DNA from 2 places in the Paenibacillus sp. PK3_47 genome. Region 2 is predicted to be linked to the other one. Evidence: riboswitches for the same ligand, from Rfam matches in the RefSeq annotation. Region 2 holds a riboswitch; the other holds the start of a gene.
The links. Region 2 has a riboswitch for cyclic di-AMP ahead of C2I18_RS12550 (C40 family peptidase). Riboswitches for the same ligand answer to the same signal wherever they lie in the genome.
Positions count from the first base shown of each region.

Region 1: another riboswitch for cyclic di-AMP. It lies ahead of C2I18_RS14820 (hypothetical protein); the one in region 2 lies ahead of C2I18_RS12550 (C40 family peptidase).

Region 1 is NZ_CP026029.1:3,314,750-3,318,153, forward strand. It holds gene C2I18_RS14810 (phosphodiester glycosidase family protein) at 1-566, opposite strand, end outside; gene C2I18_RS14815 (hypothetical protein) at 748-936, shown strand; cyclic di-AMP (ydaO/yuaA leader) riboswitch at 1,041-1,231, shown strand; gene C2I18_RS14820 (hypothetical protein) at 1,340-1,756, shown strand; gene C2I18_RS14825 (glutaredoxin family protein) at 1,878-2,120, opposite strand; gene ytxJ (bacillithiol system redox-active protein YtxJ) at 2,117-2,443, opposite strand; gene C2I18_RS14835 (SDR family NAD(P)-dependent oxidoreductase) at 2,664-3,395, shown strand.
Region 2 is NZ_CP026029.1:2,788,903-2,792,306, forward strand. It holds gene C2I18_RS12535 (4a-hydroxytetrahydrobiopterin dehydratase) at 66-353, shown strand; gene C2I18_RS12540 (c-type cytochrome) at 455-811, opposite strand; gene C2I18_RS12545 (GNAT family N-acetyltransferase) at 926-1,426, opposite strand; gene C2I18_RS12550 (C40 family peptidase) at 1,652-2,143, opposite strand; cyclic di-AMP (ydaO/yuaA leader) riboswitch at 2,149-2,291, opposite strand; gene C2I18_RS12555 (C40 family peptidase) at 2,644-3,132, opposite strand; cyclic di-AMP (ydaO/yuaA leader) riboswitch at 3,136-3,274, opposite strand.

The DNA of each region.
Region 1 (3,404 bases), 530 kb from region 2:
TAAGAGGCCATCGTGCCGTCCGCGTAGAGGGCGACCGCCTCCCTGGCAGGTTCGTTTCGGTAGAGCACCCCGTTCCGGATGATGACTCCATCGCTGCGGAAGCCGTAGTAATCGCCATTGATCGCAAAGACTGCATCATGGTCCTCAGCGATATCGGACGTGTCCCCGGTAATGTTGCGCCCGAAGGCATTGTCGGCAAAAGCCGATTGGATCAGAGAAGCATCAGACACCTGCACATCTGCGATGTAATAGGTGATCTGGTCGCTTCCGCGGCCGGTGGTGACCTGCTTAAGAGAGATGTCCATGTCATCGCTGCTGTAGTTCCAGTCATCGGATACGGCTTCCGGAGAATCCTGGCCGGCCTCATTTGAATCTGCCGCCGCCGCTGTACTGACCGCCTCTGTATTGGCTTCTGCACCGGAAACTGCCTGATCGGCAACAACGACTTCGACATGTTGAATCAGATAACGGTCGGCAAGCTGGTAGAGAATACCGCCTGTAAGCAGGGTGCTGAGCGTAATGGCAATGGTTATTTTTTTTCGTTTGGTTATATGTTGTTTTGGCATAAAGCGAATAACCGCCTTTCTTGTCCGGTAAGGATCTTGTTACACTGCCAAGCATAGGCGGCATACCTGAACACAGCCTGAGGATTCGTTGAGCGTTAGCTGAAAGTATGAATTGTGCATCCGGCTGCGCCTGGTGAAATGAAGAAGAATAGTGTACTTTAAGTAGTAAGGAGTGGTAACTGTGAAAAAAAGCATACAAACGCCCCTGCTGGTCGCGGCTTCGATCGTGCTGATCATTATCAGCAGTCTGGTCCGCCCGGATGGCTCTACGCTGCTCGGGGCGCTGCAGACGTTGATTCTCGGTTTAGGATTGCTCGGCTGCTGTACAGCGGCATGGAGATTTGTAAAAGGCGGCAAACGTAAGGGGTAACGGGGGCAAATGATTTTCAGGCGAAAAAGTTTATGCCTGTCATTCACGCGCAGAGTCTTGAAAACTACAACTAAAAGGCGTAACATCGGGGTAAGTACAACCGAATATGTAAACCGCTTAATTTCCGTTAAGGAAAGCGGGGGAACCAACAATCGGCAGCCTGGTCAAGGACCGGAGCCGGTTATGGGGTGAATCCTGGGGAAGTGCGAGAGAATGCTCGCATGGAAGACAGGTAGGGCGACTCTCACTGCCCGAATCCGGCAGCTAACCTCGTAAGCGTATGTAGAGAGGATGAGTGCTATGTGACCGCTAACCAGCCACAGAGGAGATCCTTTGTGGTTTTTTGCTGTGTTTTTATAGACCTGTATCAAATGCGGCCTAATCGAAAAGGAGATAGATAGAGATGGCGGATCAGGACGAATATGTACTCATTTGTGCACCGAACAAGGCTGGTGAGCATTTTATCAGGACACTGAAGTGTAAAGGTTACAAAATAGCGGGAATTGCGAATAATGCAGCGGAGAAAAAACGTCTGGAGGAGCTGGGCGTGGAGGTAAATCTTGTGGTGGACACCCGCCATGAGAATACATGGTTCCGGCCTGCCTTCCCGGTGGGCCAGGTCTATCTGTTCGAGAGCAGTGTGGCCTTATGCTGCCGTTATGTTCAAATGTGCCGGACCTGGACGACCAAATCCATATTCGTAATCACTTCTTCATTGAAGCCAAGACTGGTCTATAAGGGGCTCGGGGTAAGTCAGGTGATTTATTCCCACAGCGGCAATGTCGCGTATCTGGCGGAAAGCCCGGCTTCCCGGGGATAAATTGAAGACGGCACCTATTGACGGGCATAATAAAAATCCCGTATGCGAACGGCACGGAAGGCTGAGGCTTTCCGTGCCGTTCGCTATACGGGAGTGATATTGGACTATGGCAGTTTCCGGATTAACGGGCAGCCGCTTCAATGAGTTCCTTAAGTGCCGGAAGGTTGAAGCCTTTGACTGCACGGTCTTCGAATACGGTAACAGGCACGCCCATGAAGCCGAGCTTCTCGACTTCTTCCTGGTAATCGGTGCTTGTCATGACATCCCGGACTTCATACGCAATGCCCTGCTCTGACAAAAGCTGTTTTACCTGGTTGCAGTCGCTGCAGTTCGCGGTGGAGTAGACAATAACGGGCTGGCTCATTTACTCACGGCTTCCTTGATTGCATCCCGGGTAATTTTCCAGTGGGAGGTGTTCCAGCGGACTTCGCCGCCATCCAGAAGAAAAATTTGCGGGGACTCATGCTTGATGCCAAAATCCTCAGCGATTTGGTTGGACACCGGCCGGTCCTCAATGACATGAACGATGGCAGCCGGAGTGTCGGAGCCTTGTGCGTAAGCCTGGAATTCTTCATGCGCTTTGGCGCTGATCGGGCAGGTTGTGCTGTGTTTGAACAGCAGCTTTTTGCCTGGCTGACCTACATATTGGTTCAGTTCATCCAGCGTGTGGATTTGTTGAATAGACATAAGGAATCTCACCTTTCTGCGGTTGATTTTTGTTTGTTAACAATTAAGTTGTTAGCACCTGTAACTATGATTGTAACATAGTTCAAAATTAAATCAAAAAGAAGTCTTGGGCTGTTATCCAAAGGAAATTACCGTCCTGCTGTGGACATTGATAATGCTTCATAGCCATGCTAAGGTGAGAAAGAGATCGGGCATTCTATACTGGAAAAAAACTGAGGGGGTGTACTATATTAAAAAGGTCGCTTGTGTTACCGGCGCTGATCACGGTCTGGGAATGTGCCTGGCACGCTGGCTTCTGGAGAATCATTATACTGTGTTTGCCGGGCAGTACCTGCAGGATTCCCCTTCGCTTGCGGCGATGAAGACCCGGTACAGGGACAGGCTGTACCTGATTCCTCTGGACATCGGAGACCGGGAGAGCGTGAAGCAGGCTGCGCGGACCATAGCAGGGAGCACAGGACATGTCGATATTGTGATCAACAACGCGGGGATTATTCACAAAGCTGATGATGCCACGATGCTGGTGGATATGGACGATGAAGCCATGGCCCGGATATACAATGTGAATACGCTCGGCGCGCTGAGGGTCAGCAACGAACTGATGGGCCTGCTGCTGCAGGGCAAGCAGAAGCTGATTATTAACATCTCCTCCGAAGCCGGAAGTATTGGACGCAACAAACGGATTAATATGTACGGATACTGTATGTCCAAGGCGGCGCTGAATATGCAGTCCTCCCTGATGCACAATCATTTGAAGGTAATGGGGGGACAGGTCATGGTTTTTCACCCCGGCTGGATCCAGACTTACATGCATGGCGAAAAAGCCGTAGAAGCACCGATTACCCCGGAGGAGTCTGCCGGCAAAATTATGAGTCTTGTGCTGGACCATAAGAAATACATGGGTGAAGAGCCGGCTTATCTCGATCTTGACGGCAATCACTGGCCCTGGTAACAACAAATT
Region 2 (3,404 bases):
CTTGGGGATATGTTACGGGCTGGGCGTTACGGGCTTACTGCTAATCAAGTAAGGGAGGAAGCAAATTGCAATTTACGGAGGAAGAACTGCGTGAGCAGGTGGGCAGGCTGGAAGGCTGGAAGCTGGACCAGGATATAATGGTACGCAAATACATGTTTAATGAATATATGAAGGGTATCGCCTTTGTGGATGAGGTTGCTGCCATCTCGGAAGCTTTTGATCATCATCCGCACATTACAATCGATTACAAAACAGTGATCCTGCGTCTGTCGGCAAAAGAAGGGGACGAACTGGCCGGATTCGACTTCCGTCAAGCACATGAATTTAACGAAGCTTTTGAGAGAACGCGCTAGTACGGCTGATCGTGAACTAAAATACTATGACTATATAAAAGATGCCCGTGAGTCGGATAAGCTTACATCCTTCTCACGGGCATTTGTATTCAATTCAGATCTTATTTTTTCTCTGCCAGCCACAAGGCGACATTGGCAATTTCCTCGGGGGCGAGCTTATCTTTGAAGGATGGCATCTGTCCGCGCCCTTTGGTCACGATGCTGTAGAGTTCCTCCGCATCATGTTCTCCTCCCGCCTGCTGAAGGCTAGGGCCCATACCGCCCTGTAGCTGGTCTCCGTGGCAGGAAATACAATTAGCTTTTACAGCAGCTTCAGCGCTTGCCGCATCCAGGGTAACCTGAGGCATCGTCGGCTTGTTCTCTTCAGCTACCTCTTCTTTGCCGGGCAGTGTAAATAAAAGCACTACGGCAAAGGCACAGGCGGCAAAAAACAATCCGCTCATGATCCATTTCTGCATCTCCATCCGTCCTCTCCATGTAAGCTGCTTCCTACATTATACAAAAAGGTAAAGCGTTATCATAGAGTTTGTGTCAAAAAAACGAACGATTTTTAAAAAAGATCTACCTCAAGCTCAGGGAAGTTCTTGTTCCTTGTCATAGACCATGCAATAAAAAGGTTTGTTACCGGTAGGTGTAAGCCTTTCATAAGTATCTGTAATCGTGAATCCGCATTTCCGGTAAGTTTTGATCGCCCGCTGGTTCCAGGTCAATACCTCCAGATCAATCTCCCGCTCCGGATAGCGGGCCTCAGCCGCCTGAACTACAGCTTTTACAAAGAGGTGACCCATTCCCTGACCGCATAGATCCGGGCGCATCCCAATCCCCAGGCGGACCACACCCTCCATAGGAAACAGCTGGGCAAAACCGCACAGCACTTTCTGATCGTTAACTACAGAGACATATTGTTCACTGCGGAGGCCGGGATCACCGAACTCAATCCCCAGAGCCTCCATCTGGTCCCAGGGCATCCATTCATAAATATTGTAAGGAGGTTTATAATTCCACTCACAGATCTCCCGGGCGTGATGGACCTCCATAGGCACTACATGAAAAGTAACGGGGGAGCTGATCATAATGCAGCCGGCCTCCTTTTCTCGGGATTTAAGCCTGATATATCTAGATTATATCCAAAAACAAAGCTGTACGACGCGCTAAAAAATATTTTACGGAAATGAAAAAAATGGGAGTTACTGCTGTTTGGCGGGGAAAGAGAAGGGTAAATAATGTTATAGACAAAAAAACAGGCCCTCCCCAAGATTTCGGCAAAAATCCTGGAAAAGAGCCTGTAACCATGCAGCTTACTGCACGTCGTCATTATCTTCGGAGTCAGCAGCGACTTCCTTGTAAGCGTCTGTGCTCATGATGCGTTTGGCGCCAACGTAGCGGTTGACGTAGTAGCTTTCACTCAGCGAACTAATGGTTACACCACGCGAGGAGGAAGCATGCGCGAACTTGCCTTCTCCAACATAAATACCGACATGGGATACGCCCTTACCGCTTGTATTAAAGAATACAAGATCTCCAGGTCTCATCTCATCCTTGGCAATGGCCGTGCCCATTTGGTACTGGGAGCCGGATTGATGAGGAAGCTTGATCCCGATTTTATTAAAAACGTACATTGTAAATCCGGAGCAGTCAAAGCCGTTAGTGGATACACCGCCGGATACATATTTAGTCCCGATGGCACTGTCGATCACTTTATCCATTTTGGAATCAGCGGAAGCGCTTGCGGCTCCAAGGGTAAAGATAATGGAAAAGCTTAGTACTGCTGCTGCTAACTTCTTCTTCAAAAGTAGATACCCCTTCCAAATGCCTACGAGGTTAGCTTAAGGGTTCGGTTGAAGGTCCCCTATGACCCCTCTGTGAATAGGAGGTCAATTCACCCAAAGTTGGTTCCCCCGTTTCCCTAAACGTTAGGGAACTCGGCATGACTGTTGATTAGGATTAGCTGCCGTTCAATACATGACAAAACGATTGTAAAGACCGGATGAATAATTACAAAAATGTTACTATAACTTCACTGCGATTATTGTAGCAAAGAAGGAAGCACTTGGCAATCACTTAAAACATATTAATGCAGAATATATGCCTGGTTGAAAGCTTGACTTTGCAGAAAAGACAAGGGTTTTGAATTTTTTTACATAATGCTGTTTCAGGGCTCCTGAATGAGTGTATAGGTATAATAAGGAAATACAAAAGGAAAAACCCGGAACTGATTACGGCAATAATCAATTCACGGGTCTCTATAAGTTATATTTGTTTATTAGAGGAATAAGTATTCGGGGAGAGTTCAATCGTAAGCGACAGCCTTGTAAGCTGTTGTGCTCATTACGCGTTTGGCGCCAACGTAGCGTTTGGACCAGTACGAATTGCTCATCGATGTGATGGTTACACCGCGTGAACTGGAAGACTGTGCAAATTTATTGTTTCCGACATAAATACCGACATGGGATACGCCGCTGCCAAAGGTATTGAAGAATACCAGGTCGCCGGACCGCAGATTGCTCTTCGATACAGCTGTACCCATGCTATATTGTGCTTTGGATGTGCGGGGCAGAGTAAGCCCGATGCTCTTGAATACGTATCTGGTGAATCCGGAACAGTCAAAACCGGCGGTGCTTGTACCTCCGAATTTATATGTAGTTCCAAGGGTTTTTGTGATAACAGCATCCATCTTGGAGTCTGCAGATGCACTTCCTGCTCCTGCTCCCAGTGTGAAGGCCAACACAAGCCCTAATGCTGCTGCGGTGACTTTTTTCTTAAAGCTATGACTTTTCAAAAGATGTACTCCTTCCAAGGCCTGCGAGGTTAGCTTAAGGATTCGGTAGAAGGTTCCCCTATGATCACTCTAAAGCGAGATCAATTCACCCAAAATATGGTTCCCCCACTTCCCGGTGCTGGGAATTTGGCGTGTTATGCACCAGAATAGTGTCGTTGCGTTAAGGTCAAATGTCTAAGCTTACATAAATTCAGACGAAATAGTTTCAAAAGATTACAAAGTTGTTACTAGTGGTACAGGCATTATTGTAACAGAGGTTTTACAGTTTTGCA